3 regions of the Crassaminicella indica genome follow, and region 1 is predicted to be linked to each of the others. Evidence: riboswitches for the same ligand, from Rfam matches in the RefSeq annotation. Region 1 holds a riboswitch; each other region holds the start of a gene.
What was found. Region 1 has a riboswitch for cobalamin ahead of KVH43_RS01045 (FecCD family ABC transporter permease). Riboswitches for the same ligand answer to the same signal wherever they lie in the genome.
Positions count from the first base shown of each region.

Region 2: another riboswitch for cobalamin. It lies ahead of KVH43_RS07510 (DUF4430 domain-containing protein); the one in region 1 lies ahead of KVH43_RS01045 (FecCD family ABC transporter permease).
Region 3: another riboswitch for cobalamin. It lies ahead of KVH43_RS07575 (DUF2292 domain-containing protein); the one in region 1 lies ahead of KVH43_RS01045 (FecCD family ABC transporter permease).

Region 1 is NZ_CP078093.1:181,034-189,532, reverse strand. It holds gene KVH43_RS01080 (FHA domain-containing protein) at 1-196, shown strand, start outside; gene KVH43_RS01075 (FtsW/RodA/SpoVE family cell cycle protein) at 208-1,410, shown strand; gene KVH43_RS01070 (peptidoglycan D,D-transpeptidase FtsI family protein) at 1,412-2,812, shown strand; gene fabI (enoyl-ACP reductase FabI) at 2,825-3,601, shown strand; gene KVH43_RS01060 (cobalt-factor II C(20)-methyltransferase) at 3,707-4,489, opposite strand; gene KVH43_RS01055 (ABC transporter permease) at 4,467-5,198, opposite strand; gene KVH43_RS01050 (ABC transporter ATP-binding protein) at 5,199-6,047, opposite strand; cobalamin riboswitch at 6,244-6,421, shown strand; gene KVH43_RS01045 (FecCD family ABC transporter permease) at 6,561-7,622, shown strand; gene KVH43_RS01040 (ABC transporter ATP-binding protein) at 7,639-8,400, shown strand; gene KVH43_RS13350 (sirohydrochlorin cobaltochelatase) at 8,463-8,499, shown strand, end outside.
Region 2 is NZ_CP078093.1:1,558,653-1,567,151, reverse strand. It holds gene KVH43_RS07525 (hypothetical protein) at 1-210, opposite strand, end outside; gene KVH43_RS07520 (hypothetical protein) at 214-915, opposite strand; gene KVH43_RS07515 (hypothetical protein) at 908-2,935, opposite strand; gene KVH43_RS07510 (DUF4430 domain-containing protein) at 2,949-4,055, opposite strand; cobalamin riboswitch at 4,214-4,379, opposite strand; gene KVH43_RS07505 (divergent polysaccharide deacetylase family protein) at 4,445-5,251, opposite strand; gene KVH43_RS07500 (pyridoxal phosphate-dependent aminotransferase) at 5,386-6,573, opposite strand; gene KVH43_RS07495 (oxaloacetate decarboxylase subunit alpha) at 6,589-7,986, opposite strand; gene KVH43_RS07490 (Lrp/AsnC family transcriptional regulator) at 8,144-8,499, shown strand, end outside.
Region 3 is NZ_CP078093.1:1,583,741-1,592,239, reverse strand. It holds gene KVH43_RS07585 (outer membrane protein assembly factor BamB family protein) at 1-2,624, opposite strand, end outside; gene KVH43_RS07580 (DUF4430 domain-containing protein) at 2,820-3,644, opposite strand; gene KVH43_RS07575 (DUF2292 domain-containing protein) at 3,831-3,977, opposite strand; cobalamin riboswitch at 4,147-4,335, opposite strand; gene KVH43_RS07570 (S-layer homology domain-containing protein) at 4,521-7,871, opposite strand; gene KVH43_RS07565 (outer membrane protein assembly factor BamB family protein) at 7,884-8,499, opposite strand, start outside.

The DNA.
Region 1 (8,499 bases):
AGTCATAAATGATCCATATATTTCTAATCAACATTTAAAAATCATTTTAGATGAAGGCGAATATTTTGTTGAAGATTTAGATAGTGCTAACGGGACATATCTAAATGGAGATAGGATTATAGATGCTGTCAAATTAAAAAATGGAGATCGTATTAAATTTGGGCAAGTAGAATTTTTGTATGTAAGCAATGATTAAAGAGGTGTATTATGATGAAGAAGTTTTTTACTTATAGGATGCCACAAAATTTAATATTTTTAATGGATATTTTAGCTATTTTCCTTCTTTATTTTTATAAAGATGGGTTTGATAAGTTTATTTTAGTCACTGGGATACTTTTGACCTTTATTATCTATATATCGAACTTTATTCTTATTAAAACTTCTTCAGGGGATCATTACATATTTTTGATCATGACTATGCTTGTAAGTATTGGAATTATCATGATTTATAGAATTAATCCAGCGTTTGGCTTTAAGCAGATTTATTGGTTTGGGTTAGGCATTGCAACATTCTTTTTATTTTATACATTGACAAAAAATATAAAAGGATGGGAAAAATGGATAAATTTTTATGTAGGTTTATCCTTGATTTTGTTTTTGTCAACTTTAATCTTTGGTACAAGAATAAAAGGTGCGACAAATTGGATTAAAATAGGAGGATTTAGCTTTCAGCCTGCAGAAATTATAAAGATACTATTTATATTTTTTTTAGGAGCTTATTATAGCAATAAAGAGAAAATATGGAATTTATATATTTTTTTAGCGATTGTATATGCTTATATAGGTTTTTTGTTTATTCAAAGAGATTTGGGAACAGCAATGATTTTTTATTTTGTTTTTATAACTATATTCTATATATTTGAAGAAGATAGAAGGTGGATATATTACAATTTAGCAGGAGCTGTAATAATTGGAATGATCAGTTATTTTTTGGTGAATCATGTGAGAGTTAGAGTGATCACATGGATTGATCCGTGGAGTTATATAGATAACAAAGGCTATCAAATTACTCAATCTTTATTTGCTATAGCATCAGGAGGATTTTTTGGTACAGGTATAGGTCTTGGTCATCCTGAATTTATACCTGAGGTGCATACAGATTTTATCTTCTCTGCTATTTGTGAAGAAATGGGTATATTTGGTGGAATAGGAATAATAATGATATTTTTGATTTTAGTCTATAGAGGATTTAAGATTGCTTTAAGACAGCATAATAGATTTTTAAAAATTATTGCTCTAGGAATGACAACGATGCTTGGATTTCAAGCATTTATTATTATAGGAGGCGTGATAAAAATGATTCCTCTAACAGGTGTTACATTACCCTTTGTTAGTTATGGAGGAAGTTCGTTGGTATCGAGCTTTGCAGCATTAGGAATTTTACAGGTAGCGTCTGAAGAGGAGGAATAAGATGGATAAAAATTCTAAGAGAATTATCAAGGTTCTTATTGCATTATGTACCCTCTTTATCAGTTTAGTGGTATACTTAAGTTACTTTGAAGTTTTTCAGGCATCAAAAATTGTTAGTAACAATTATAATAAAAGACAGTGGATAAATGAAGAGTATGTGCTTAGAGGTGTTATTGCTGATAGAAATGGTAAAACACTTGCATATAGCGAAAAAAAGGAGAACAATCAAATTCGCAAATATCCATATGGAAGAGTTTATAGTCATATAATAGGATATAGCTTTAAAGAGTATGGAAAAGCAGGATTGGAATCTTCTTATAATAATGAGCTATTAAACATTAAAGAAAATCCTATACAAGAAATTACAGAAAAGATTATTGGAACAAATGAAAAAGGAAATAATTTAATTTTAACTATTGATCATGAGCTTCAAAGTTATGCAGAAAGGAAGCTTCGAGGAAAAAAGGGAGCAATTGTTTTGATGAATCCTAAAACTGGAGAAATCTATGCAATGGTAAGCAAGCCAGATTTTGATCCATCTATAATAAAAAATCAATGGAATGAAATTATAGAAGATAAAAACAGTCCTCTTCTTAATCGAGCAACTATGGGACTTTATACACCAGGATCTATATTCAAAACTATAACTGCCACAGCAGCTTTAGAAAATAAAAATGTAGAAAAAACTTTTGATTGTAAGGGTTCTATTAATATTGATGGATATATATTAAAAGATTATAAAGGTATAGCTCATGGAAGATTAGATATGAAAAGGGCTTTAGAGGTTTCCTGCAATGTGTTCTTCAGTCAAGCTGGACTTCAATTAGGGGAAGAAAAACTAAGAAATGTAGCAGAAAAGTATATGTTCAATAAGTATATTCCATTCGATTTAAAAGTAAAAAAATCAAGATTTCCAAAGGGAAGTATGACGCGTCCTGAACTTGGGGCATCTGCTATTGGTCAAGGGAAAATACTTGTTACTCCGCTGAATATGGCAATGGTAGCAGGGGCTATTGCCAATGATGGAGAAATGATGAAGCCTATTTTAGTAAAGGAGGTGATTGACCCTAAGGGAAGGACTGTGAAAATAAATTATCCTCAAGTTTTATCAAGGACAAGCAGCAAAGCAGTAGCACAAGATTTGAAGACAATGATGATTAGTGTTGTAGAAGAAGGATCAGGTAAGAATGCAAGAATTAAAAATATAAAGGTAGCTGGTAAAACAGGAACAGCACAAAATGAGACAAAAAAAGGACATGGATGGTTTATAGGTTTTGCACCAGCTAATGATCCTAAGGTGGCTATTGCTGTAGTATTAGAGAATATTGGAATAACTGGAGGGAAAAGTGCAGCTCCTATTGCAGGAGATGTTATGGCGACTGCTCTAGATAGATTGAGATAAGGAGATGACAATATGAGTACTTTATTAAAGGATAAAAATATTTTGATTATGGGTGTGGCAAATAAATGGAGTATTGCCTGGGCAATTGCAAAGGTTTTTCATAAAGCAGGAGCAAAATTAGCATTTACATATTTAGGAGAAAAAACAAAAAAAAGTATCGAAAAGCTTATTGAACAAGAGGGCATGAAGGATGTACTTTTGCTTTCTTGTGATGTGACAAAAGATACAGAAATAGAAAATACATTTGATATATTAAGAGGTGAATTTGAAACACTTCATGGGGTTGTACACAGCATTGCTCATGCAAAAAAGGAAGAGCTTGAAGGAAGCTATGTAGATACATCAAGAGATGGATATATGATGGCACAAGAGGTTAGTGCGTATTCTTTAGTATCAGTTGCTAAATATGCAAAGCCTCTTATGCTTAATGGAGGAAGTATAGTGGCATTGACATATTTAGGGGGAGAGAGAGTAGTTAAAAACTATAATGTAATGGGTGTAGCAAAAGCAGCATTAGAAGCTAGTGTAAAGTATTTAGCTCATGATTTAGGTGAAGAAAATATAAGAGTAAATGCAATTTCTGCTGGTCCTATAAAAACATTAGCAGCAAAAGGAATTAAAGATTTTAATACGATGTTAAAAGCATTTGAAGAAAAAACTCCTATGAAGAGGCTTATAAATACAGAAGAGATAGGAAATACAGCGCTTTTTTTATGTAGTGATTTAAGCAGCGGTGTAACAGGTGAAAATATTCATGTAGATGGTGGCTATCATATATTAGGATATTAATGGATTTTTTACGTTGATTTGTATATAAAATGGCCCGTAAAACCTCTGTTGTTTATATAGAAGGTTTTACGGGCTTAAAATATTTGGCTAATCTTTTAAAGATACTTACTTATTGTGGTAGTTTTCTTTGTTAATTAATATAGTTGAAAAATATGATATTTGATCCTCTCTAATATTTTCCAAATCATGATAAACTATTTCACGGTCTTGAGAAGAATTGCTTACTAGGATTGCATATTTGATTAAATCGTATTTTTTAAGCTTTTTAATTATTTCCTTGAAATTTTTATATACTTTCATTAGTACAATAGAGTTATAATTTTTTAACGTAAAATCAATTTTTTCTTCATCAGCGGTACATGGTAGTATTACCAAAGCTTCTCGGTCCATGACAAGAGGAAAGTTTTGACTTGAAGCAATATTTGAAAAAGCACTGATTCCCGGGATTGTTTCTATTTCTACTTTTCCTCTTAAAAGTTCTAAAATATAAACATAAGTACTGTAAAGCATTGGATCTCCTAAAGTAATAAAGCCCACATTTTTTCCACTTTTTACTTCATTTTCTATTGATTTTGCAATTTTATTCCAAGCATTTATTCTTTCTTCATCATTGAAATTCATTGGAAAGTGTCTTTGCTTTATTTCTGTTTTAGGTAAAATATATTCCTTGACAATAGATAAAGCTAAGCTTTCTCCCCCTTCCTTTGGTTGAGGAGCAAAAAGAACATCTAATTTTTTAAGTGTGTTTACTGCTTTTACTGTAACCAAAGAGCTGTCTCCAGGGCCAGTACCAATTCCATAAAATTTTGACATAAGCTTTAAACGAATACGAGTGTATTCGTTTTCCTCCTTTCTAAAAATGGTTTTATATTTCTCTATAGCTTGCATATACACCTAAGGCATAAAGGATTAAAAAGTATGTAAGTAATATAAATATTGAAAAATAATTAGTAATTCCTTTGAGTGCGATATTTCTTAGCCCCATTATAGCATGGGTAAGAGGAAGTATCTCTATGATTCTTTTTATAATATATGGCATTTTTTCTAATGAAAAAAATGTTCCACATAAGAAGGTCATAGGTGTAATGACAAAGCTTGTGAAGCGATTCATGTCATAATGAGTATTTATGACCATTGCTGCAAAATATCCAAAAGCAGCAAAGAGAAGACTGTTCAAAAAGCATATTAGCAAAAAAGAAAATGTAATATTGATATAAGCACCAAATAGATAAGAGACTATTAAAATGATACATCCCGCATAAAAACCACGTAATGCTCCAGCTATGACGTAGCCTAGTGTTAATAAATACATATTTACAGGTGCTGTTAGATAGTATTCAAAGCTTTTTTCGTGAAGTCTTGCTACAGAAATTCTAATGGCTACAGCATTAAAGCTTGTATGCATTGTAGACATAGCAATTATTCCAGGAATAATATAATGTAGATAACTATATCCTTCTATGGAAACATCTGCTCCTAGTCCCCATCCAAATGCTAATAAATATAAAAGAGGAGTGATGACTGCAGAAGAAGTAATTTTGAAAGCTCTTTTTTTGAAAAAAGCAAATTCTCGCCAAAGTATTGTGAAAACTTCCATTTATTGTACCTTCCTATTCGTAAAATTATAAAAAACATCTTCTAGATTTGTATTTCTCAAAATATAATGTGTATCAAGTGAATGAGCATATTCTTTTGCTTCTTCTATAGATTGAAAATACTTATATTCTGTTATTTTTTCTGTATTAAAATATTCGACAGTAAATTTACCAAGATTGTTTTTTAAAGCATCGCTTGTATTACAATAAAATATTTTTCCTTGATCCATAAGACCTATTTGATTGCAAAGATATTCAGCTTCTTCAATATAGTGAGTTGTAAGAATGATTGTTTTTCCCATAGCCTTCATTCCTTTTAGCATATCCCATATTTTCCTTCTATGATTTACATCAATTCCTACAGTAGGTTCATCCAAAAAAAGAATATCAGGATCATTAACCAATGCTTTAGTAATCATTAATTTTCTTTGCATACCACCAGATAATTTTTTGCTAAGTCTATTTTCTATAGACTTTAGATCTGAAAAAGCTAATAATTTTTCAATCTTTTGATGAAGTTGATTTCCTTTTATTTTATAAAGCTTTGCAGAAAAAATAAGATTTTCTCTTACAGAAAGTTCTTTATCGAGGTTGATATGCTGAGGAACAATGCCAATTTTACTTTTGATGAAAGTATTGTCACGATTCATTTTTTGGTTTTCAATAAGGATAGTTCCCTTAGTTGGCTTTAATAGCCCTACAAGCATTTTAATAAGTGTAGTTTTTCCTGCACCATTAGGACCTAAGAGGCCAAAAAAGCTTCCCTTTTGAATCTTTAAGCTTAAATTATCTACAGCTGTAAAATCTCCATATTTTTTTGTTACTTTTTTGATCTCAATTATATGCTTCATTTATTCATTGCTGCCTCCTGTTTTTAAATTCAATTATAACTCTAACAGAATCAATCTAATTAATCAATATAAGCTTTTAAAACCGAAAATATATAAAATTAAGTAGTCTGTTTTGTTTTTGTATACTCAAAACTAAAAATAATCTTATTATTGACATGCTTTTTATGATTATATATAATTAAAGGTGTTATTGACAAATTCATACAGAATATTAGGTTTCTTTAAGAATTAAAAGGGAAAGTGGTAAAAGCCACTGCAGCCCCCGCTACTGTGAGGTGGATGAAACTTTAAAACCACTGAAGCTGTTTGCTTTGGGAAGGTTAAGGAGTAAAATGAAGCCAAGCCAGGAGACCTGCCTAATTGTTAATATTCATTCTTTCGGAGGGAAAGTAGAATAGACTAGTAAAAAATGGAGATTTTGATATGTTAAAACCATTTTACTGTGTATATAGAGCTTTCCGAGAAGCTCTTTTTTTATTATGTATTTTGTGAAACTTTACCACTGGAGGAATTATGGAGAATAATTTGGCTTTGACTATACAGCAAAAACGGTATAAAGAGAAAATCATTGGTATTTGTTTTTTAGTTTTATTGATTATCACTTTTTTTTCATCAGTTCATTTAGGGAGAGCAAATATTCGTGCTTATGATGTTGTAAAAATTATATTTGGAAAAATTACAGGAAATGAGTCTGTGTATAGTTATATAAAAGCTTCTTATGTGGCTATTGTTTGGAATGTAAGGCTTCCAAGAATTTTTACAGCAATGATAGTAGGAAGTGGTTTGGCAGTTTCAGGGGCTGTTTTTCAGTCGTTGCTTATGAATCCATTGGCAGATTCTTATACTATGGGTGTTTCATCTGGAGCAGCCTTTGGAGCAGCACTAGCACTTTTTATAAATATGTTTTTGATGGATAATTTTCAAGTTCCTATAACAGCGTGTGCTTTTATTGGTGCATTTATAACATTAGGTATTGTGATTTCTATTGCTAAGGTTAAAGGAGTTTTAAGCTCTTCAAATTTGATTATTGCTGGAATTATAGTGACATCTATTCTTTCAGCTGGTATTAAGTTTTTAAAAAATCTAGCAGGAGAAAACGTTGCACCTATTGTGAATTGGTTAATGGGAAGCTTATCAGCAAGAAGCTGGGAACATGTTTTGATGAGTTTTCCGATGATAATATTATGTATAATTATTTGTATATATTTTTCAGAGGATTTGAATCTTCTTTGCTTGGGAGAGAAAGAAGCAAAATTGTTAGGTATTGATACACAAAGTGTAAGAAGGATTTTTTTAATATGTGGTTCATTCATTACGGCTGTATGCGTATCTGTAAGTGGGATTATCAGCTTTATAGGTCTTATTGTGCCACATATGCTTAGATTTTGTATTGGGTCTGATAACCGTACTTTGATTCCTCTTTCAGCATTACTTGGTGCAGAATTATTATTGGTAGCAGATACAGGTGCAAGAGTATTGATGAATATAGAAATTCCTGTAGGTGTGCTTACAACATTGCTTGGAGGACCATTCTTCATATATATTTTTATGACGAGAAATAAATCGCTGCACTAAAGTAAAGGGGGCTAATATGTATAAAGTAAAAAATTTATTTTTTTCATACGATGATAAAGAAATTTTACATGATATTAGTTTTTTTATTGAACAAGGAAAATTTACAACGATTATTGGGCCAAATGGTTCAGGAAAGACTACCCTACTTAGCTTGATTACAGGACAATTTCATAAATATAGTGGAAATATTTATTTTCAAAATAAATGCTTGAAAGACTATAGTATAAAAGATTTAAGTAAAAGAATAGCTTTTGTGTCTCAAAATGTAGATATTAGATTCCCTTTTACATGCTTAGAAGTTGTGATGATGGGAAGAAATCCATTTAAGAGTCGTATGAAGAATTTAACCCCAAAAGACATGAAGATAGTACGAGAATGCATGGAGATGACAGATACGCTAAAATTTTCTGATATTCCTATTACTGAATTGAGTGGGGGAGAAAAACAAAGAGTTATGCTAGCAAAGGCTCTAGCCCAAACGCCAAAGGTATTATTTTTAGATGAAGCCTTTTCAAATATGGATATTCAGTATACTATTTATTTTTTAAATTTATTAAAGGATTGTATTGAGAAAGAGCATCTTACTGTTATAGCTATTATGCATGATTTGAATTTAACACATATGTTTAGTGATAGAATATTGGCATTAAAAGATGGGAAAATTTCGAAATATGGAAAAACAGAGGATGTGATGACAAAAGAGTTGATCAAGGAATTGTTTGGTGTAGCTATAAGAAAGACTGAAGAGAAAGGTTTGGTTATTCTACCAAGCTTATAAAAATGTTTTTTACAGTTTTAACTTTTTGTTAAAGCTGATATAAAAATATAAGGGGTGGTATTATGAAAAAGATTAGAATTTTAAGTTTTATTTTAGCGT
Region 2 (8,499 bases), 1.4 Mb from region 1:
AAAACCTATCATTATTCCTAAAATAATAACCCCTAGAATAAATACTAAAGATTTTTTCAACGCATAAACAATTGGAAAAAAATGTGCACCACTAATGCACAAAAAAAATCCTATGCTAGAGATACAGAATGCATTAATAATACTCTCTAGCATTTTTTCGATCCAAATTTTATTACGTAATTGCTTTAAAGTCCTATCTACATGCTTCATCTTCTACACCCCTTGGTGTCTTTTTATTTTATTAGATACATAAAAAATGCTACTTGAAAAAATCCCCCAAAATACAAAGCATATAATAATAGGTAGCCTTCCCATTTGATTGCTTCCACCTATCTGTTCATTCAAATATCCTATTAAAGATATTAATGGATTTAAAAGAAATATACTTGGAATATCTTTATCAAAGACTGTCGTAATAACAAGATTTGCATATTGACTATAAAAGTATAAATAAATCATACTGAGGATTAATATAAAAAAATTAAAAATAATCAACAAAAAAGCTTTTCCCGTATTATGAATATTAAGATCTCTGAATAAATTTTTTATACTAAAAATAGTTACTCCCCATAAAATTTGAAATAATAATGGGAATAAGATATCTTGCCTCGATATTTGCCCTACCATAAATATCATTAAAATCAAAGGAACTGCAGAAATAGTAAAAATAAATACATCAAACAATCCCTTCCATACATCTTTCTCTTTTATTTCCCATAACGATAAAAGCATAGTAGACAGTAAAAATGCTAAAATAATAAAATACATATATCCTTTTTCATAAATTTCAGGCTGATAACCATCTGCTCTCATAGCCACCATAAATAAATATCCTAGTAAAACCATACTTAAAATCAACACATAAGCTAAAATAAGCCCCTTATTTCTTTTGTTTATCTGAAAAATTTTAGACATTCCCACCACCTGCTTCCCTTTTGTTTCCTTTAATCTCAATCTGAGGAAGCATCATTCTTCCTTCTCCTTTTATTTTTATCATAAGAGGACCTTTTGAAATATATTTTGTTACAGCCTCTTGCTTTAGCTTTTCAGAAGTCAGCTCTTCCCAGATATTTTCCTCTTGGTTATAAATTTCTAAATCAATTCTGCCTCCATCAACCTTTGTATAAAGTTTAATAGCTTTTACATAGATATTTTTAGGTATAGCATAATATACTTTTACTTCTTTTCCATCTTCTAAAATAAATTCTCTTTTATCTTCATTTTCTTCAAAATCTGTAATAGGCTTAATAATCTCACAAGGAATATATACATTTTCCTTATAGTTCATATTTAAATCAAATACATTACAAGCTATTTCCTTAATATTTCCTTTTCCGTCCTTTACATTTACTTTTTCGAGCCCCTTACTAAAACCGATAAGATGATTAGTATATGAAAATGCATCTATATTATAAAAATAATATTCAAACATTTGTCTTTCATAATCATCTAATTCCGCTGTTTCATAAATTTTTTCAAGATAATTATAATCTCCTAGATTTCTCAAGCTATGATCTAGTTTGTAATTTATACGCTTCTTTTCTTTTCCATCTAAATCACCTAAAGGAATCACCGTATCACCTACAAGTAAAAAGCAATTATACATCTTGTCTGCTATTGGATTGATGATTTCCCCCTTAAAGGTATCATTATCTATATAAGCCATAATATTATGTGTTTTTATGCATTGTGTTTCTTCTCTATATAAAGAATATGGTTCATTTGTATCTATTTCATCTTTTTTTATAATATAATCTACCTTTTTATCAACTGGGTCTAATACATAGTCTGTGCCATTAAGCACATCTATAAAATGACCATTAACAAATTGAAGACGTATATTATCTTCTTTATCTGGATAAATACTAGTAAATTTATAGCAATCTAACCCATGATGATATATTTTTACGGCTGCACTGACAGCCTTTAGCTTATCAAGATTTCCTATAAAAGAAAATCCGTAAAAAACAATACAGGCAATCATAATTATCGATGAGAATAACCATTTTTTCTTTCCAAAATACATAAAGATTCCTAATAAAAGAATATAAATTATTAAAAATGAAAATAAAAAGCATACTGTTTTGTAATTAGGTGTTAATAAATAATCTGCTGCTCCATAAAGGTTCTTTGAAGCATTGATTCTTTTATCTAAATTGTCATTATTTAATATTTTATTTATCCCAAAAGGAGTAATATTTTTATTTATCATATTGATAAATGCATTACCTTTTACAGGGATCACCCATCCATCCCCTATATTTTTCTTCTCTTCTATCCCTTTAAGGAATCCTGTTAAATTTTTATATGCATATTTTCCATCACCAATTAACAATATATTTCCATTAGCAATCCATTTTTTCAATATTTCTTCACTTTCATTTGATAGATTATTTGTATAAAAATTATCAAGAATTAATATGTTCAAATTTTCTAATTCCTTTACGGTATACGACATTTCTTCATTTAATTTGATTACTTCAATATTTTTATCATGAAATAAACCTTTATGCATTTCCTTTATTCCATAGTAATTTTCAGGAGTATCACTTAAAACACCTATAAATACTGTATTTTTAGGAAGAATTTTTAAAGTAATCGTCTTATTTTCTATAACTTGTCCATCTTTTTCAATATTTACCTCTAGCTTTTCATTTTCTTTCAAAACAGGTATAGAAAACATATATTCTTTTTTAGTATTTGATTTCAAATTTATAGGATGAGTATAAATTCTTTCTCCTACATATATTTTTAGATCTCCTACCAATTCATTTTCTTTAGCATCTAAAATAATTTTTATAGGATTCATTCCACCAAGCTTTATTTTTCCATCAAAACCAACATTTACTTCTATGTCAATAGTTTGAGCTTGTCCTATAATTGAAAAACAAATTATAAAAATCAGGATACTCACTAAAAACCCTATTTTTTTCATTCTTTCACATCCTTTAATGAACATACGGTACATTTTCTATGCCGTTTTTTGATATAACTGCACTAAAATATCTATCAATAGACTTTGGTTTATTAATAAGTACATCTAATGCCTTATTTACCCATTCATCATCTGTTCCTGTAACCATCCATATTGGATTAACACTTCCTATTCCTGCTGCATAAGCATAAATAGCTCCAGCATGATCATAAGATGAAATAGTCTTTCCTTTAAAATCTAAAGCTTTTAGTTTTCCTCCTTCAAATTTCACATACGTTCCAATTAATTTATTTTTTCTATTGATATCCTTCATTAGCTTGCTTTTTTTTGCTAGTTTATTCCATGTTCCTAATAATATATAATATTTCTTTGGCTTTTCTAAAGCTTTTGGATTGTAAGCTGCCAAATCTATTTTTTTCACCCCTTGTTTTATAAGACTCGCTTTTAATTTTTCTGCCTCGTCTTTGTAGCCATCTGTATACATAATAACTGTTCCTGGATTTTTCCCCCAGAATCCATTTTTAAAAGGCTGAGGATAAGAACCAATCACAGCTGGTGCAAACATAGTTATACTCCAATCATGATAATCCCACCATATTACATCGTCTGGACTTGGTCTATATTCAGCTATACCTACTGGCGCCAAAATACCATTTACCCAATAAAACCAATCTTGTTTTTTTCTATTTTTTCCTGTATAAAATGTAAACTTTGATTCAATCCCATTAATCGCATTCACAAACCCACCACCATAAGCAGTTTGAATATCTAAATTTCTAAATAATACTTCCATTCCAACTTCATCTTTTACAAGCCCAACATTTTTTGCATATATTTTTTTATGACCAAAATCAGTAGTTACAACTAAATCAACATGATATGGACTTTCAATATCACCAGATGCTTTATATACCTTTGAATTCTGATTTGCTGGCCTGCCTTCCTTATATTTGATTTCTCCTTGTACAGGTCCTTTATACCCCTTATATTTAACACCATCTATAACTACCACATTCGATTTCGAATCCGTATCCTTCCCCTGTGCCATACTAAATCCACATGAAGAAAATACCATTGAGATTACAAGAAGTAATGTAATCAAGCTCTTTATTTTTTTCACACTTCATTCCCCCTAATACGTATATTGAAAAAATCCCCTTCCAACCTGGAAGAGGATTCAGATGTACTTATACTGGGATCATTCAAAAATACTTAATTACCCAATAGATATTTCTGTGTTTTAACACCAATATTCTTCTTCTCCTCTAAGTCGGAGGATTACAAAAGTATGTAACGACAGGTCTTCTGACTCCCGGGTCATCTTCCAATCAGGCCTTCCCATTCATTTGACAGTGGCATATTCTGATTTTCATCGCCGGTTACAGCTGCGACTACAGTAAGGGATTTTCACCCTTTTCCCTAAATCCTTACACTATTTTATTTAATTTTCATATCATTCACATTATAGCATTTATTACCATATTGTCAACCTATTGCCATATTCACATATTAATGTAAATTTCTCTTTAACTTTGATAAATTTACAAACTTAATTCCTTCTTTTTCTAAAATAGGATACATATTTTTTATAGCATTGATTGTTACTTTTCCTCCTTCAGCTCCTACATGTCCTATTCCTATCGCATACCCTTTTTCTAAAGCAATATTACCAAGTTTTTTCAACTGTTTTTCTATTGCCCTTTGATTTTTTATATTATCTAAAAATACATCTCTTTCAAAGCAAATAACATCTAATTCATTTGCTACATCTGCTACAATAGAATTAGGGTTTGTTTTGCTATCTAAAAAAAATAAATTATTCTCCTTTGCAATTTCTAGGATAGCCTTCATTACTCTTTTATCTTGTGTAGCTTTTGAACCCATATGATTATTCATCCCTACAGCGTATTTTATTTCATCTAATCCTTCTTTTATTCTAAGCTTTATTTCTTCATCAGATAAGTCACAAGTAATTCCCTTCGGTCCTAACCATTCCTTTTTCCCAACAACTGGCTCCATTGGTACGTGCATTATTACCTCAATACCTGCTTTATGTACAGCTTCTGCATCACTCTTTGTAAATGGTGAAAAAGGCATTACCGCAGCTGTAATAGGTATATCTAATTTTAACAGCTCCTCCATTCCATCCCCATGATAACCTAAATCATCAATCACCAATACTACATATCCAACTGGCTCTCCATTTGTTTTTGTATTCTTCCTGCATTTTATAAAAATACATATCATCAACAAACACACAATTAGTAAAGCTATAATTACTTTATACAATCTTTTTTTCGTAACAACTATGAACATAAGGTTCACATCCTCTATGCGTTTTTATGCTAATATACTATGCTAAACACATAGAAATATATTCCAATTAGTTTAATATATTTTCATGAAAAAAAAAGCATCCTCACAGATGCTTTTTCAAAACAATTATTTTATTATTGAATAGCTTTTTCTATTCTTTTTAATCCTTCTTGAATATTTTCAAGAGAAGTAGCATAGGATAATCTAATATAATTATCTGCACCAAAAGCGATCCCTGGAATTACTGCTACGTTTACATTCTCTAGTAAATACTCTGCAAAATCCATTGAACTATTAATAGTAAATCCATTAAAGGTCTTTCCTATAATTTTTGATATATTTACCATTACATAAAATGCTCCTTCTGGCATTCTACAAGATAATCCATCAATACTATTGATCTTTTCAACCATATAATTTCTTCTTTCTACAAATGCTTCTATCATTTTATATATTGGTTTTTGATCTCCCTTTAAAGCAGCTATACTCGCATACTGTGCAATAGTATTAGGATTAGAGGTAGCATGACTTTGAATATTATTAATAATGCTAATAATTTCTTTGTCTGCTGCTAAATATCCTATTCTCCATCCAGTCATAGCATACGCCTTTGACATACCATTAATCACAATAGTTAATTTTTTTATATCATCACCTAAAGAAGCAATACTTTTATGTTTTCCATCATATATTAATTTTTCGTAAATTTCATCAGAAATAATGAAAATATTGTGCTTTACTGCAATTTCGGCAATTTCTTTTAATTCATTTTCTGTATAAACTGTACCTGTTGGATTATTTGGACTGTTTAAAATAATCGCCTTTGTATTTTTATTGATCACTCTTAATAAGCTTTCTTTTGTATATTTGAAGCCTTCTTCTTCTGAAGTTTCAACAAAAACCGGTTTGGCATCTGCAAGCTTTACAAGCTCTGGATAGCTTACCCAATACGGAACAGAAATAATCACCTCGTCCCCTGGATTACATATTGCTTGCAATGCATTAAATAGTGAATGCTTAGCTCCATTAGAAACAACAATATTTTCAGAACTATAATCTAAATTATTATCATTTTTTAATTTATCACAAATCGCCATTTTTAAATTAGGAAGTCCCGATGCCGCAGTATATCCTGTAAGCCCCTTTGCCATCGTATCAATAGCAGCAGCTCTGATATGCTCTGGTGTATTAAAATCAGGCTCTCCAGCTCCAAAGCTTACTACATCTATACCATCTGCTTTCATTTTTTTTGCTTTTGCTGTGATAGCAAGTGTAAGAGATGGAGATATTTCTTTATTTTTTCTTGATAATTCAAAATTCATCATAATTCCCCCTTTTTATACTGGATATGTCTTTAATACTTTATCAACATAATCGCTATCTATTTTATACTTTTTCGCCTGTCTATACTTGAAAAATTCTACAGCTACTTGTGGAAATAATGCATAAGATAGTACATCTTCTTCCTGTTCTAGATATTCTTTCATTTCATTTCTAATATTTTGTAGCTGAGGCTCGATTAAATCTGCAGGTCTACAAGTGATCACTTCTTCATCTCCAATAATTTTTTTAATTATTTCAGGCTTTATTTTTACAGTAGGCTTTCCATACATTCCCTTTACATAAGCCTTTACTTCCTTTGGAATCATCTTGTATCTTTCTTTAGTAATTACATTTAACACTGCTTGCGTTCCTACGATTTGACTTGTAGGCGTTACAAGTGGGGGATATCCTAAGTCTTCTCTTACTCTTGGTACCTCTTTTAGCACCTCTTCAAATTTATCTAAAGCATTTTGCATTTTAAGCTGAGAAACAAGGTTGGAAAGCATCCCTCCTGGTACTTGATAAATCAGCGTATTAATATTAACCCCTAATACTTTCGGATTAAGGAGTCCACTTTCTAGACTTTTTTCTCTCAATGGTCTAAAATGCTCTGCAATCTTATTTAGTTTCTCAATTGAAATTCCTGTATCATACTCTGTTCCTTTTAGTGTTGCAACTATAGATTCAGTAGGTGGTTGACTAGTTCCCATAGAAAATGGTGAGATTGCCGTATCAATAATATCAACACCTGCTTCAATAGCCTTTAGATACATCATACTAGCTAAACCACTAGTAGTATGAGAATGAAGCTCTAAAGGAACTTTTACTGCCTTTTTTATAGCTGATATAAGTTCATATGCATAATACGGAGTCAAAAGACCTGACATATCTTTAATACAAATAGAATCTGCTCCCATTTCTTCCATTTCTTTTGCCAAACTTACATAAGTCTCTGTTGTATGCACGGGACTTATTGTATATGAAATAGCTGTTTGAGCATGTCCTCCCTCTTTTTTTGTTGTTTCTACAGCTACTCTTAAATTTCTTACATCATTTAAAGCATCGAATATTCTTATAACATCTATTCCATTAGCAATAGATCTTTTTACGAATTCTATCACTACATCATCTGCATAATGCTTGTATCCTAAAATATTTTGACCTCTTAAAAGCATTTGTAAATTAGTATTTTTAACTTTTTTTCTAATAGTTCTTAATCTTTCCCATGGGTCTTCATTTAAAAATCTTAAAGAAGCATCAAATGTTGCCCCTCCCCACATTTCCAAAGCATGATATCCAACTGCATCTAATTGCTCTAACACAGGTAGCATATTTTCTGTTTTCATTCTAGTTGCAATTAATGATTGATGTGCATCTCTTAAAATGGTTTCTGTTATTTTAACCTTTGCCATATTCTCATCCCTCACCATTCATTTTACATGATCTTACTATTATTTTATCAAGCTATACCTTTTATGTACAGTTGCTACAAAAAGTGTTATAATAATATTGCTTTATTATGATAATTAATATCTGATTTTTCTTTATTTTTTTAAGTGGAGGATAATTATGGATTCTACTGATTTGAAAATTCTAGAAATATTACAGAAAAATTGTCGAATTTCTATGAAGAATTTAGGAAAAATAGTAGGCTTAACCTCACCTGCAGTATCTGAAAGAGTCAAAAGATTAGAAGAAAATGGTATTATTACAGGCTACAAAGCCACTGTTAATCCAAAAAAACTTAATAAAAATATACAAGCATTCATTGACATTTCCATGGACAGGGATCATTATAAAAAATTTTTAGATTACGCACATCATAAAAACAGCATAATAGAATGTCATCATGTAACAGGTGGAGATTGCATGACATTAAAAGTAATGGTAGAAAGTATGGAAGAGTTAGAAAATTTAATTGATTC
Region 3 (8,499 bases), 1.4 Mb from region 1:
TTTTCATAATAATAAGAAAGTATATTGTGATCTTTATCAAAAACATTTTCGCTAGAATACAAATAGCCATTTTCTCCGATTAATGCATATGCTCCACAAGGATCATATTTTGCATCTACATCACCTGTTTGAGGATTTAATTGTAATAAATTATACTTTCCTTCATGCTGAGCACAAATATATAAATTTCCATTCTTATCTATTAATGGTCGTTTACTTTTAATATCGTCAAATTTTTTTCTCCATTTTTCACGTCTTTGATCTATATCTAAAGAAAACAAAATATTATCTGATCTATTATAATTCGAATCTATTATATAAGCTGTATTATTTTCCCCGATAGTTACTAAGCTTTTAAATTCTCTATTATTTGGATTTTTAAAATTCCACAAAAACTTTCCAGCTTTATTAAATATCCAAATTTTGTTACCCGTTACGATGAATATATTTCCTTTTTCATCAATACTTATCCCCTTGACATCTTCACTACTATGCCAACTTCCTACATCATATCTCCATAAATATTTTTCTGAATTTTTATTAATAGCATATACTGTTCTATGATCATTAGTGTCATCACAACACAATACATAAATATTTCCATTTTTAGAATCAACAGCTGGCTTAGACACTATACGGTCTTTTAATTTTGCTTTCCATTCAACATTTCCTGTTTGTGGATTTATTAATAATAATTCACTCTCATTAGTTGCCAATAAATATTCTTTACCATCAATTTTTTCTATCCCAATAGGTTCACTATCTATTTGAATTATATTCTTAAAGGTTTCTTTTTTCGTTCCATTACTATTTATTGCTAATATTCTTCTATTTAATAATATATATACTGAACCATCAGAGCTAACAACAGGATGACCTTTCCTTTGATAACCTTTATCTAATATATATCTCCACTGAGGCACTAATTGTTTCAAAACTTTATCTCTTACTTCAATTATTTTTGTAGCTTTAACCTGAGAATTTGCAAGCACTTCTGCATGTACTGTAGAATAGCCTCCTTTTTTTGCTTCTACTAAGCCATTTTTATCTACTGTCAATATATCAGTATTCGAAGAATACCATTTTACAAGCTTATAGTCTTTTATCACCTGGCCGTTTTCACTTACTGCCTGAATATAAAGTTTCTTACTTTCGCCCGCATTCATCCTATAATCTTTATCTTGCCTATATATATATATTGTTTTTGGCTTATATTCTAATACTGTCATTTCAACAGAACCTTTTTTATCCTCTTCTCCTTCTACAAAAGCTTCAATTTCTACCTTTCCTTTAGTTAGTCCTGTAAGTACTCCATTTTCATCTATTTTAGCTATCTTAGGATCAGATGATTTCCATATTATTTTTTTATCATTTTTTTCTACCTTTAATTTAATAGCTTCTCCCTTATATATGTAAAATCTTTCTACTATAATATCTATATCATTTTGTTTTGTATCAAAAATCCACTCTCCTTTTTTTATCCCTTCAAATTTTTCACCAGTATTCTTAGCTTGAATACAGCCTTTAGCTACTTCTAATGCATATACATGATTTTCTTCGAGTAATTTTTCCTCTCTTTTATTCTTCTTTATTTTAATTATCACTTTTTCTGGATTTTCTTTATCAAAGATAAGCTGATTAAAAATATTAGGATTATATTTTGTATCAGGTTTATTAACTGAATCTGCATCATAGTACAATGTTACTTTAGGTGGCATAAAATTTTCAAAGCCTTTTCCTATTTCAACAGGTTGATTAAATATAAGAGCTATTTCTGCATCCTTTTTTACTTTTTTAGCTCCATTAACTGGAATTTTTGATAGAAGCTTTAAAGATTCACATGTTTGTTTTGTGTCAAAAATCCACTCTCCCCTTTTTTTCATTCCTATTCCTTCAAATTTTTCATCACTATTTTTTGCTTTAATCCAATTTCCAGAAATAGCAATTTCATATTTATGATCTTTTTCAAGTTCAATAGGATTACCAGCTTTATCACATAATTGTATCACCACTTTTTCTGGTTTATCTTCACTAAACAATAATTTATGTTTTTTCATTCCCATACAAACTAATCCATTAGGATAAAAATCATCTAATATCCCATCTTTTTCTTTATCATACCTTACAATCACTTTAGGTGATCCACCGCACTCTTCATTTAATACTACTGCTTTATTAAAGGTAAGACTTATTTCCCTGTTTGTTTTTATTCCTGATACACCTTTTACAGGACTTACTTCAACTAATTTTAATGGCTCTGAAGCAACTGGTGCTTGAGGAGCAATATCTATAGAAATTTTTTGTGAATTACCATTATATACTGCATATACTACAGTAGAAACAGTTTTATCTATCATATTATTAGGTACAATAAATTCAATATTATCACTATCTCCTGTAATAATATGTTTCTTTTTGTCATTATCAAAATAATACCAATCAATACCACTAGTAACCTTTTTTTCTCCATCATACAAATCTGCTGTTAGATCTATTTTTTCTCCTCCAGTATAATTTCTTTTAATAGGCTCTATATAAATTCCACTAGCAAAAGATGAAAAAAATATTGTAAATATAATTACTAAAGTTAAAAAAATACTAAAAATCTTTTTATTTTTCTTCATAAACTAAACCTCCCCCTTTTTATTTTATAAAAAGTCATCTCTAATAATTTTAAAGATTCTTTATAAGTATTAGTTCTATTCACTAACAGCTGTTTAATTTTAATACCATATTTTTTAAACAACTATAAGGAGAATTAGTTTTTTCTAATTCTCCTTAATAAAGCAAATGGAAAATATTCAGAAATTATTCAACCTTTATTTACTTTTTCCCCATGTACCAAAAAACCACAATTCTCTATCTCCATTCTTTAATTCATGTTGAGAAGCTGCATGCATAGGCATTTCTCCATTCACTTTATACATCCAGCCAGTCATTCCATAATTTTCATCCAACCCTACTTTTTGTACAAATGCACCATTATAACCAACTTTTACATTTCTGCTTACCCAATCCCAATCCCAATTAGGATCAGTCACAGCAATACACCCATCTGAATCATGATAATATTCTAGAGCATACAAAAATGCATGTAATGCAGTAACTTTATCCTTCATCACTCCAGAATCATTGTAACTTCTTCCATAAATGTTCTTTAGCGAAAAGTTTTCTAATCTTTGGATTTTAACCTCAAATTTACCTGTTTTTTCACCATTTACATTCATTTTAATGTTTTCTACACTTGCTTCTCCATTGCCAGATACATATACATTGCTATGAACATATAATCCTTTGTAAGTAACCTCTATCTTAGCTTTTCCTTTTCCTACAATTAAAACATTTACTGTATCTTTTCCATTTATAGTATTCACTTCATTCCAATTATCATCAAAAAATCTAACAACACCCGGATTTGAAGTTCTCCATTGAATATTTTTTGTATCGTTAATAGCTACTTTCTTATGATTAGCTGTCAAACCTACAACTTTTATTTCCTCCATATCATATAATTGTTTACCAAGAGTAAAATCATTTCCATCTTCAAAGGTAATATCTGTAATATTTTCTGTTGCAAAGGCTTGTACACCTGCAAAGCTTAAAACAAGTGTTAATACTAATATAAACGAAAATATTTTTTTCATTTTTATCCTCCCTTTCATTTTCTACTCTGAATATTTTCCAATGACTGCACCTATTTAAACTATGAAGTGCAGTATTCTATTATTTGTACACATTCTCATGCATACAAAAACAAAAAGACACCACCAATAATAGGTAGTGCCTCCAGTTTTCTGGTCAGCTCTAACTTAATTTTTATACTTTAGTTTTTATAACTTTATTGATTTTTTAATCTCTTCTACCCTTATTGGGTATTTATCTTGTACTATAATTCGAATTTCTCCATATTCAGTACTACGTATCAATTCAATTAATTTTTTTTCCTTTTGATTTACACAAATATTTTCTTGTTTCAAGCATATCTCCCCCTAACGTTTTTTATCCTCTTAATCTATTAGAGGTCAATCAGGTATAAAATAAAAAATCCTTAACTTCCACTGAAGATAAGGATCTTGATACTTTAACATTAACTCATTTGATTTAAAAACAAATCTCATGTAGTACCTCTCCTTTCCTCGGAAGGATATATACTTAAAGCTTTTGGCAGGTCTCCTGACTTATGGATCAACGTTTTCCTTCGCCTTCCCAGTTTCCCAGTGGCATATTGAAGGAGCACTCCCCAATTACAGTGGCCGGACCGTTCAGGACTTTCACCTGATTCCCTTTTAATCATTTATCTTAAAAATAAATGAACCTAAAAGCTGTATATTTAATTTTTAAAAATATCTATAGAATAATATTAAATACTATCCTCTACTGCTAAATTCTATACTACTTTACATATATTGTCAATATATGTTGACTGTTTTCTTCCACAATCATTTTTCATAACATAATTTGATAAAATTTTCATCAACCTATATACAGAAAACTGCTAGCAAAATTGCTAGCAGCTTTTTTTATTGATTTATTAAATTGTAAAGCTTATAAAGCATCATAGCAGCTTGGGCTCTATTTGCATTTTGCTTTGGATTAAATTGTCCATTTCCCATTCCTCTAATTATTTTTTCTTTTACGCATAAGCTTACTCCTTCTTTTGCCCATGATGCTATATTTTCTTTATCTTTAAATATATCTAATCCATTTAATCCTACCTTTTCATATCCTTGTTTGTCAAGAACCTTTGCAACAATTATTGCCATTTCTTCTCTTGTTATATTTCCTTTTGGATCAAATATAGTATTACTTCTACCTCTAATAATACCATTTTTATATGCTGCTCCTACATATGAGTAGTACCACGCATCCTTTGCTACATCTGTAAATGGTACTTCCATGTTTTCTGTAGCATAACCCATCATCTTTGTCATAAGTGTTGCAAATTCTGCTCTTGTAATGTTTGCTGATGGATCAAATATACCTTCCTCACGACCACTTATTATACCCTTTTGTGCCATAGCTTCTATTGCTTCCTTTGCCCATTCGTAGCCTTGAAGATCTTTAAATGTTACTTTTATTTCTTTTACCTTCTTAGCAAAGTATTTACTAAAGTGAGGAGTTTTAAAGGTTACCATCCTTGTATCAGAGTCATATTTTCCACCCATATTTTCTATAGTTCCATTTTCCTTTAGTAAAAATACTTGTACTACTTCTCCTTTATTTACTTTTCCTTTATAAGGTATACCTACTTCAATCGACTCATTAAAGCTATTTATTTCTTCATCTTTAGCCTTAGCATTAAAATCTACTACAATGCAGCCCTTTGGTACTTTATATCTTTCAAGTGGCGTTAGAGTGCTTCTATTAACTGTCTTTGCAATCAAAGCAATTTCTTCATTATTTTCTTTTTCATTAAAGGTATTTGGTGTTAGCTTAAATACTGCATTTTCTGTTTTTATTTCTGCTTTTTCGATACCATTTTGTTTTAATATCTTCATCATATCCTTTGCTAATTTCGCTTCTACTTCTTGTTTGTCTACCTTTGGTATCGCTATAGTTATTTTATTTTCTATTTCTTTTTTATCTTCAATACCATTTTTCTTTAATTTTTCTTTGATTACTTTTACTGTAGCTGATGTATTTTTAGCTATTTCTTTTATACTATCTGTATCTACTATTGCTACTACCTTTTCTTTTTCGACTTTTATTTGGTTTTTATTAAGCTCTTTTACACTTGCTTTTTTAACTGCTTTTTGTGCAACTTTGATTGTACCTTCAATAATTTCTTTTCCATTTTCTTTACCAACATGTTGAATCAATTTTCCAGTAGCATCAATTATATCCACCGCTACTTTATTGATTTCTTTTGTATCATTTAATTTGTCCATTAACTTTATTACAGCTTTCATATTTTCTTTCGCAGCTTTGCTTACTTCTTTTTTATCACTATCCTTTGATAATTTTTCTGCTGATTTAATTAATATATTTACTACTTTTATACTTTCTTTTGCTACCTCTTTTGCTCCTTCTTGGGTAGTTATACGTTCAGCTGCTTTTTCTATAATCTTTGCAACATCCTTAGCACCACTTACTACTTTTTGTGCATCTTTTTCTGTTTTTATGTCATTAGCCTTTTCTTTTAATTTATTTCCTGCTTCTTTTGTTGCTTTTGTAATATCTTTCTCACTTGCATTTGGATCTGCTACTATATTGTACATTTTAATATATTCTTCGTTTTCAATAATACTTTTATCAACTTTATTTTCTCCAGTAACATTTACCTTTATTTTTTCAGTTCTAGATACTAATGGGAAATAATATCCTGCATGTTTAGAATTTTTATCTAACTTTATAGCATATACTTCATATGTTCCTGCTTTATTCATTGGAATTTCTACTTTTCCATCCTTATCTGTTATATAGGTTTGATTTCCTACGTATACAGTAGCTCCTTCTATATTTTTATTTCTTCCTTGCCCTCCAAAATCTTTTTCTCTATTGCTCTTTCCACTTACCTTCACATACAATTTTTCTCCTGTTTTCAAATTTGTAGGAGATACATCAATATATCCAAAATAAGAATCTATATCTGTATAGTACCATTCAACTTTATCACCATCTTCTATTTCCCATTCTCCTACACCTTTGTTTATTAATATATCGTTTACTCTAACCATCCAACCACATTTAGGATGTTTTGATTTAAAATCAAACTCTTCTTCTCCAGCCATTCTTGCTACGTAGTTAGCGTTACTATTTACTTTATTATCCCTTATTCCCGCTTTATTCCAAGCAAGTACTGTGGCTAACAATACTGTTGGTCTAGGATTTGTATAGCTTGTACCATCAGGTCCAGTAAATGTATATTTTCCATCGCTTGTTCTATAATCAGCAGTATTAAAACTTATCTTTCCATTAAAAACAGTTCCTTTATAACCTTCAATTCTCATATCTACACTGATGTGTTGCTCCTTAGAACCTTGTCCTCCATCACTAGAACCATTTACCTTTATTTTAATTGGTACTGGTCTTATCAAGCTTCCACTTGGATTACAAGTAATCTTCTGTTCTTCACTTCCCTTTGCTATAAATATTACTTGTCCATTTTCATCCGTTTCTTTTATTTCTCCTGCATAAAAAATAGGTTGTCCTTTTACTGGAGCTATTGTATCTATTATTTTATTCAAAGTAACAGTAAAGGTATCACCTGCATTAACTGTCTTTTTAGAAACTTCTAGCTTAGTAATTATTGGATCCCATATTTCATCATCAATCAGTACAATTTCATCTCCTGCATGAAGCTTTTGATTAGGCATGGACACATTTCCTTTATTATTGATCATCCACTGCCAGCCAACTTCTCCTTTTATACTTTCAATCATACCATCTGATGATAGCTTATAGGGAACATCATTTTCTTTTAACCCTTTTTCAATTGTAGAAAGTAAGGTGCTCTCCCCATCTTGAATAATAACTTCTGTTTCAGGGAGTAAAGTCTCATTTTTCCCTTCTACACGAACAGTTACTACTGCTGTATTTTCTCCCTTTACATCAAAGCTTTGCTGTTTTTGTACACCATTACTTGTTATAATGGCATTATATGATCCTGCTGCTATTTCAAATGAAAAATTATAGTTTCCCTTTGCATCTGATTTAGTTTGATTTGCATACCATTTATCTTGATCACTGGTTCTTATAATCAATAAGCTTACATTTGTATTAGGTGTTGTAGTCCCTATAATATTTACTTTTTCTCCTTCTTTTTCTATATTTGCCGTTATCCCATTAGATGCATATGCTAAAGGCATAAATGAAAATATTACAGCAATCGCTAGAAGCAGTGATAATATTTTTTTATTGAAAAGCTTCATCTTATCCCCCCCTTATTCTGTAACAGCATCTATTAAAGGTCTTCCTTTAAACCAATCATTCCATATCATCAACTTTAGCATATATTCTCCTTCCGTTGGTATAGAGAAGAAAGTCTTAATATCATAGCTTTCCTGTGGATCAAAGACCTTTTCAACATATTCTTGCTGTATAAGTCTATTGGTATTTTTATCATAAAGTCCTACAATAGCCACTACTGACTGATCATCCTTTGTGATATTTCTTATGCTAAAGCTGATATTTTTTCCATTTCCAACATCTTCTATTTGAACATTTTTTATTTCAAATATTTTTCCTACAATAGTGCATTTAGAAGTATCCTTTACTTCTTTATCTTCCTTAAGACTTGCACATATATTTACTTTTCCTGCCTTTATTCCTTGTATTAATCCATTTTTATCAACCATTGCTATTGTTTCATCGCTACTTTCCCAACAAATTTTTTTATTTTCTATTTCTCTTCCAATTTGATCTTTTACTCTTAACTGAATCCTCTGTCCTTCTTCTATTTCTATACCATCTGGCATAATCTCTATAGCTGTTATCGCTTTTGCTTCTCCTTTATTGGCATTAATTTTATAAAATATTGTAGAACATTTATTTTTACTA